2 regions of the Paenibacillus agaridevorans genome follow, and region 1 is predicted to be linked to the other one. Evidence: a T-box and tRNA genes for the amino acid it is inferred to sense, from the RefSeq annotation. Region 1 holds a T-box; the other holds one or more tRNA genes.
What was found. A T-box is a leader RNA that pairs with one kind of tRNA and senses whether it is charged. The one in region 1 lies ahead of KJW29_RS09225 (glutamine--tRNA ligase/YqeY domain fusion protein), so its partner is inferred to be a tRNA-Gln.
Positions count from the first base shown of each region.

Region 2: it has a tRNA-Gln gene. The T-box ahead of KJW29_RS09225 (glutamine--tRNA ligase/YqeY domain fusion protein) is inferred to sense a tRNA for this amino acid. The anticodon was not compared.

Region 1 is NZ_CP075889.1:2,276,496-2,279,895, reverse strand. Features, by position in the region: gene KJW29_RS09230 (oxalate decarboxylase family bicupin) at 1-839, opposite strand, end outside; T-box leader at 982-1,243, shown strand; gene KJW29_RS09225 (glutamine--tRNA ligase/YqeY domain fusion protein) at 1,411-3,090, shown strand; gene KJW29_RS09220 (LysR family transcriptional regulator) at 3,131-3,400, shown strand, end outside.
Region 2 is NZ_CP075889.1:7,613,445-7,616,844, forward strand. Features, by position in the region: rRNA gene KJW29_RS30600 (23S ribosomal RNA) at 1-1,518, shown strand, start outside; tRNA gene KJW29_RS30605 (tRNA-Asn) at 1,662-1,737, shown strand; tRNA gene KJW29_RS30610 (tRNA-Thr) at 1,741-1,816, shown strand; tRNA gene KJW29_RS30615 (tRNA-Glu) at 1,858-1,932, shown strand; tRNA gene KJW29_RS30620 (tRNA-Val) at 1,938-2,013, shown strand; tRNA gene KJW29_RS30625 (tRNA-Gln) at 2,026-2,100, shown strand; tRNA gene KJW29_RS30630 (tRNA-Lys) at 2,110-2,185, shown strand; tRNA gene KJW29_RS30635 (tRNA-Leu) at 2,210-2,292, shown strand; gene KJW29_RS30640 (collagen-like protein) at 2,836-3,189, opposite strand.

The DNA.
Region 1 (3,400 bases):
AGCTCGCGCATGCCGCCAGGCTCGATCTCCACCAGAGCGGCAGCTATCGTCTTGGATATGGGGAAAACGGTGGAATCGACGATGCGGACGCTGCCGCCGGGCATTTTCATGGGCGGCTGCGCAAGCATTCGATGCGAAAAAGGAAGCGGAACGGCGCCATTAGGCGATTGCACGGCTGTAGAGGCGACGCTGCCGGGAACAATCGACTGGTAGATATAGACCTGTTCCTTCGGAATTCCATCGAACTCGGACTCCGGCACGCCGAAGTTGGCGGACAGCACTTCCTTGGGTGTATGGGCAAACCAATCGGAGAGCGATAACGTGTTCAAATCCGAGAATGCGCCATCGTCGAAAACAAGCAGAAACTCGCAGCCTTCCTCCAGTCCCTGGATGGAGTGGGGGATACCCGGAGGGAAATACCACAAGTCGCCGGGGCCGACATCCGCAATGAAATTGCGGCCATTCTGATCGACGGCTGTAATCCGCGCCTTTCCCAGCAGCATGTAGGACCATTCCGCCTGCTGATGCCAATGAAGCTCGCGAACGCCGCCAGGCTTCAAATACATATTGACGCCAGCGAGCGTGGTGGCGATCGGAAGTTCGCGCACCGTAATCTCGCGCGACCATCCGCCATGATTCAATTGCATATGGGTATCGGAGAAGGAGAACCGGAGATTCGGCAGCAGACCATTATCCGTCTTCGGTGGAACAAGCATATCCGGGTTCTGCATATCCCTGAGCACATCCCGCGGACCTCGGTCGACGCCGCCCGCTCCGTCGCTCCGAATGGGCTGGGGGATAGGAACGGGTGCCGACGGTTGGTAATTGTTATCGTTCATGAACCGGGACCTCCTTACGGACATTGCCGTGTCGATTGAAATCATCGTATCATGAATATGTGCGGCTAACGCCAAATATCCATCCTATCGATGAGAGCTATTTACAAACAGGAGCTTCATTTGTTAGAATAATCCCCATATCTTAAATGCGACGACGAGAAGAGTAGGGAAAACGATCTTGTACAGAGAGCTCCGGCAGCTGAGAAGGAGCCAAGTGACATTCGCCGAACCAAGCCTCAGAGCGGCTTACCGGAATCGGACCCGAGGATGGTAAGACGGGAGCTCCCGTTACAGAGCTAGAGTATAATCATGCGGGGAGTTTTGCGCATGCCGTACTTGAAGAGGTTAATATGGCGACATATTGATAAAGCTGGGGTGGCACCGCGAACAACTTCGTCCCCAAGACGACAAGTCTTGGAGGTGAAGTTTTTTTAAATTACAGGAAAGTATAAGTTTACTCCATACTTGACCTATAATTCTCGGCAATGTTGCGCGCTGCACCGTCAAAGGACGGCGACAGCCGTTTCACCTTGGTTCAAATTGCTGCTATGCTCATAAGGAGGAGTCTGCCATGTCAACCGATATTAACAAACCCGAAGAGGGCTACTTGGCCAATCTTATACGCGAAGAGTTGCATAATAACCCGTTTCATCGCCCTATGGCAACACGATTCCCGCCGGAGCCGAACGGTTATCTCCATATCGGAAGTGCGTACGCGATCATGACAAATGCGGAAATCGCGAGATCGTACGGAGGCCGGTTCCATCTGCGATTTGACGACACCAATCCGCTCAAGGAGGATGCCGCTTACGCGGAGGCGATCCTCGAAGACATAAAGTGGCTAGGCTTCGATCCAGGGTCCCATGTCTACTACGGGTCGGATTATTCGGAGATGTTCTTTAAAGCCGCCATGACGCTGATCAAGAAGGAAAAAGCTTACGTCTGCGACTTGTCGCCTGACGAGTTGGCGGCGGGCAGGGGCACGTTGACCGAACCGGGTGCGGATAGTCCGTACCGCAATCGTTCCATCGAAGAAAACGTTGCGTTGTTCCAAGAAATGAAGGAAGGCCGGTATAAGACGGCGTCCAAGGTGCTGCGTGCACGAATCGACATGTCGTCCCCGAATATGAACATGAGAGATCCCGTGCTGTACCGGATCATTCACGCCGATCATTACCGAACCGGGGCGGCTTGGTGCATCTATCCCATGTACGATTTTGCCCATCCCATTCAGGATGCGATCGAAGGGATTACGTATTCGTTATGCTCGCTCGAATTCAAGGATCATCGTCCTTTGTATGAATGGGTACTTGCGGAGCTTGGATACGAGGAACCGCCAAGACAGCGGGAATTCGGGCGAGTGGGGTTGACCGGTGTTGTGACCAGCAAACGTTATCTGCGCCAGCTTGTAGAGGAAAGACATGTAGATAGCTGGGATGATCCGAGACTGCCAACGCTTCGAGGCTTGAGACGAAGGGGGTATACGCCGGCAAGCATTCGTTCCTTTATTGAGGAAATCGGGAGTATCCGATCCTACAGCACGGTCGATATCTCGCTTCTGGACCAATGCCTGCGCCAAGACCTGAAGGAATCGATTATAAGCGTAATGGCCGTGCTTCGGCCGCTGAAAATCGTGATCACAAATTATCCGGAAGATACGGAAGAGATGCTGCGAGTCGAAAATAACGCTTCGAATGTCGAGCTGGGATCAAGAGAGGTCCCTTTCTCCCGAACGATCTATATCGAACAGGATGACTTTATGGAGGACCCGGTGCCGGGTTATCATCGGCTGCAGCCAGGAGGCGAAGTGCGACTTAAGGGCGCATACTTCATTCGCTGTCAGAAGGTCGTAAAAGATCCTGAAAGCGGCGATATTTTGGAGGTCCACTGCACATACGATCCCGAGACGAAGAGCGGAACGGGCTTTGCCGGACGTAAGGTGAAGGGCACCATTCATTGGGTATCGGCGGCGCATGCGGCAGCGGGAGAAGTACGGCTATACGATCGACTGCTCCGTGATGAGAACATACCCAAGGAGGATGCAGTAGATTGGTCGAAGTGGTTGAATCCCAACTCGCTAATCAAATTGTATGCCGCTCAGTTCGAACCGATTGCGGGCAAGGCAGCGCCCGGAGACCGATTGCAGTTTTTCCGGCATGGTTATTTTGTTGCGGACGTTGGACCTTCAACGAACGAGGGGCCGGTGTTTAACCGGATCGTTCCGCTTAAGGATTCGTGGAACAAAAAATAAAGTCCTTTATGATTTAGCAAGGTGAAAGGAGAGCGATCCGTTGACTCTTCAACAGTTAAAATACGTCATTGAAGTCGCGAGCAGAGGGTCCATAAACGAAGCAGCGAAACGACTGTTTATTTCACAGCCGAGCCTGTCGAACGCAATCAAGGAACTGGAATTAGAGATGGGCATCTCGATCTTTGAGCGGACAAACAAAGGAATAACCTTGTCCAAGGAAGGCGTCGAATTTCTGAGCTATGCCCGGCAGGTAGTGGAGCAGGCGGAGCTGCTGGAGAGTCGTTATTTGAACGCTAAGCCTTCGCCGCAA
Region 2 (3,400 bases), 3.7 Mb from region 1:
GGCGTAGTGGAAGGACAACAGGTTGAAATTCCTGTACCACCGTAAGCCGTTATGAGCAATGGGGTGACACAGAAGGGCAGTGACGCGGGCTGATGGAATAGCCCGTCCAAGCAGTGAGGCTGACTTGTAGGCAAATCCGCAAGTCGTTAGGCTGGGCTGTGATGGGGAGCGAAAATTGCAGTAGCGAAGGTCATGTACTCCGGCTGTCAAGAAAAGCCTCTAGCCAGGTGATGGTGCCCGTACCGCAAACCGACACAGGTAGGCGAGCAGAGCATGCTAAGGCGCGCGGAAGAACTCTCGTTAAGGAACTCGGCAAAATGACCCCGTAACTTCGGGAGAAGGGGTGCCTCGGTAGGGTGAATAGCCCGAGGGGGCCGCAGTGAAAAGGCCCAATCGACTGTTTAGCAAAAACACAGGTCTGTGCGAAGCCGTAAGGCGAAGTATACGGGCTGACGCCTGCCCGGTGCTGGAAGGTTAAGGGGAGCGGTTAGGGGCAACCCGAAGCTGTGAACCGAAGCCCCAGTAAACGGCGGCCGTAACTATAACGGTCCTAAGGTAGCGAAATTCCTTGTCAGGTAAATTCTGACCCGCACGAATGGCGTAACGAATTGGGCGCTGTCTCAACGAGAGATCCGGTGAAATTTTAATACCTGTGAAGATGCAGGTTACCCGCGACAAGACGGAAAGACCCCATGGAGCTTTACTGCAGCTTGATATTGGACTTTGGTACGATCTGTACAGGATAGGTGGGAGCCTTTGAAGCCGGAGCGCCAGCTTCGGTGGAGGCGCCGTTGGGATACCACCCTGATCGTATCGGAGTTCTAACCTGGTACCGTGAATCCGGTACGGGGACCGTGTCAGGCGGGCAGTTTGACTGGGGCGGTCGCCTCCTAAAATGTAACGGAGGCGCCCAAAGGTTCCCTCAGAATGGTTGGAAATCATTCGAAGAGTGCAAAGGCATAAGGGAGCTTGACTGCGAGACCTACAAGTCGAGCAGGGACGAAAGTCGGGCTTAGTGATCCGGTGGTACCGAATGGAAGGGCCATCGCTCAACGGATAAAAGCTACCCTGGGGATAACAGGCTTATCTCCCCCAAGAGTCCACATCGACGGGGAGGTTTGGCACCTCGATGTCGGCTCATCGCATCCTGGGGCTGAAGTAGGTCCCAAGGGTTGGGCTGTTCGCCCATTAAAGCGGTACGCGAGCTGGGTTCAGAACGTCGTGAGACAGTTCGGTCCCTATCTGTCGCGGGCGTAGGAAATTTGAGAGGAGCTGTCCTTAGTACGAGAGGACCGGGATGGACGTACCGCTGGTGTACCAGTTGTTCCGCCAGGAGCACCGCTGGGTAGCCAAGTACGGACGGGATAAGCGCTGAAAGCATCTAAGCGTGAAGCCCCCCTCAAGATGAGATTTCCCAGTATGTAAGACCCCTTGAAGACGACGAGGTTGATAGGTTCGGGGTGGAAGCACAGCAATGTGTGGAGCTGACGAATACTAATCGGTCGAGGGCTTATCCTAATCGCTTATTCGGTCATACAGCCGGTAAGCAAGCTAAAGATTCAGCACACTTTCGTATCCAGTTTTCAATGTGCAAACATTGAAGCAGCAATTGTCTCTTAGCCGCTTATGCTCAAGGACACATTTCAACACTTGTTTAATGTTCCCTGATAGCTCAGTTGGTAGAGCACTCGACTGTTAATCGAGTTGTCACAGGTTCGAGTCCTGTTCGGGGAGCCATATGCTCTCATAGCTCAGTAGGTAGAGTGCATCCATGGTAAGGATGAGGTCACCGGTTCGATCCCGGTTGAGAGCTCCATTACTTTCTTGGTAAGCAGACAAGCAGTGCAATTTACGCATGGCCCGTTGGTCAAGGGGTTAAGACACCTCCCTTTCACGGAGGTAACAGGGGTTCGAATCCCCTACGGGTCACCATTTACGGAGGATTAGCTCAGCTGGGAGAGCATCTGCCTTACAAGCAGAGGGTCGGCGGTTCGATCCCGTCATCCTCCACCATACCGCCCACGCTGGGGATTAGCCAAGCGGTAAGGCAACGGACTTTGACTCCGTCACTCCAAGGTTCGAATCCTTGATCCCCAGCCATTTTATTAAGAGCCATTAGCTCAGTTGGTAGAGCACCTGACTTTTAATCAGGGTGTCGAAGGTTCGAGTCCTTCATGGCTCACCAGTTATTTACCCAAGCTTTACCCTTGCGCGTATGGCGGAATTGGCAGACGCACTAGACTTAGGATCTAGCGGGCGACCGTGGGGGTTCAAGTCCCTCTACGCGCACCATACCATGAAAAAACCCTTCTGATACGAAGGGTTTTTTGCTTACCACAATAGAATTTATATGTTTTCGAGAACTCGAAGAAGAAATTCTATTTGCAAAAAATTCTACCTTTAAACGCGATCGCTCGCCGAGGGGCCGTTCGTATATCGCATCGGAAAATAGAGGGAAAAGCTCCCTCTAATCCGGAAAAATCGGAATATCGGCTCCGCTTAGAGGGAAAACCTCCCATTAATCGGGGTGATTTAACCCGAAAATAACGATTCGGCCAGAATTAGAGGTAGGATTTCCCTCTAAAGAGCAAGCAAGGGAGGAGACGGGGTTATTAGAGGGTGTTTTTCCTCTTAGCCGAGAGCAAGGTGAACGAACAGACAGGAGTGACGTCGTTTCTTTCTGGCGCTAGCACAAAAAGGACCGTCAGGATGATCTGCTCTGACGGTTTTTCTCATCTGCAAGAACAAACAGATTATCAAACGATAATCCTCGCAAAAAGAAAAGCTTAACTCGAGCCGATCCGGCAGTTAAGCTTTCTTTTTGCTACATAACGATTAGAAGCAAGTAAAGGACTGAATAGATCTCAGGTCGAAGCCGGTGTACATCCAGAAAAATCCCGTCCAGCGAAATCCCGCAATCGAGGTTGGTCCGACGAAGACGGGGAAAAACCAGAATTGACTGCCGTTATGCATCCAGATATACGTATTGCGGAACACGCAGCGACGAATGGCGCCAGGATCTACGGCAAGCGGAGCTGCAGAAGATTGCTGCGGTACGAAAGACGGCGGAGGAGAGGACGGTGCGGCATGGGGACCGCCTGGCGATGGACCTGGTCCTGGTCCAGGACCAGGGCCAGGTCCAAATGGAGGAGGGCCGGGCGGCGGACCGAAGGGAGGAAAAAACGACATATGCGTTCACTCCTGTTTCTTTAGTTTTCGAAGCGGGTACTTTAATTGGGCAAGGGCTCTAGCTTATGTAATGTATTCAAGTCGAGTTTAGGATGTTAATCATTTACAGGCTATAATTTGAATGATAGCAATGATGTATTTTGTAAATAATATGAAACATGAGCAGGACTTGTACGTAGTATTCGTCTAGAGCCATTTCAAAAACAAACGG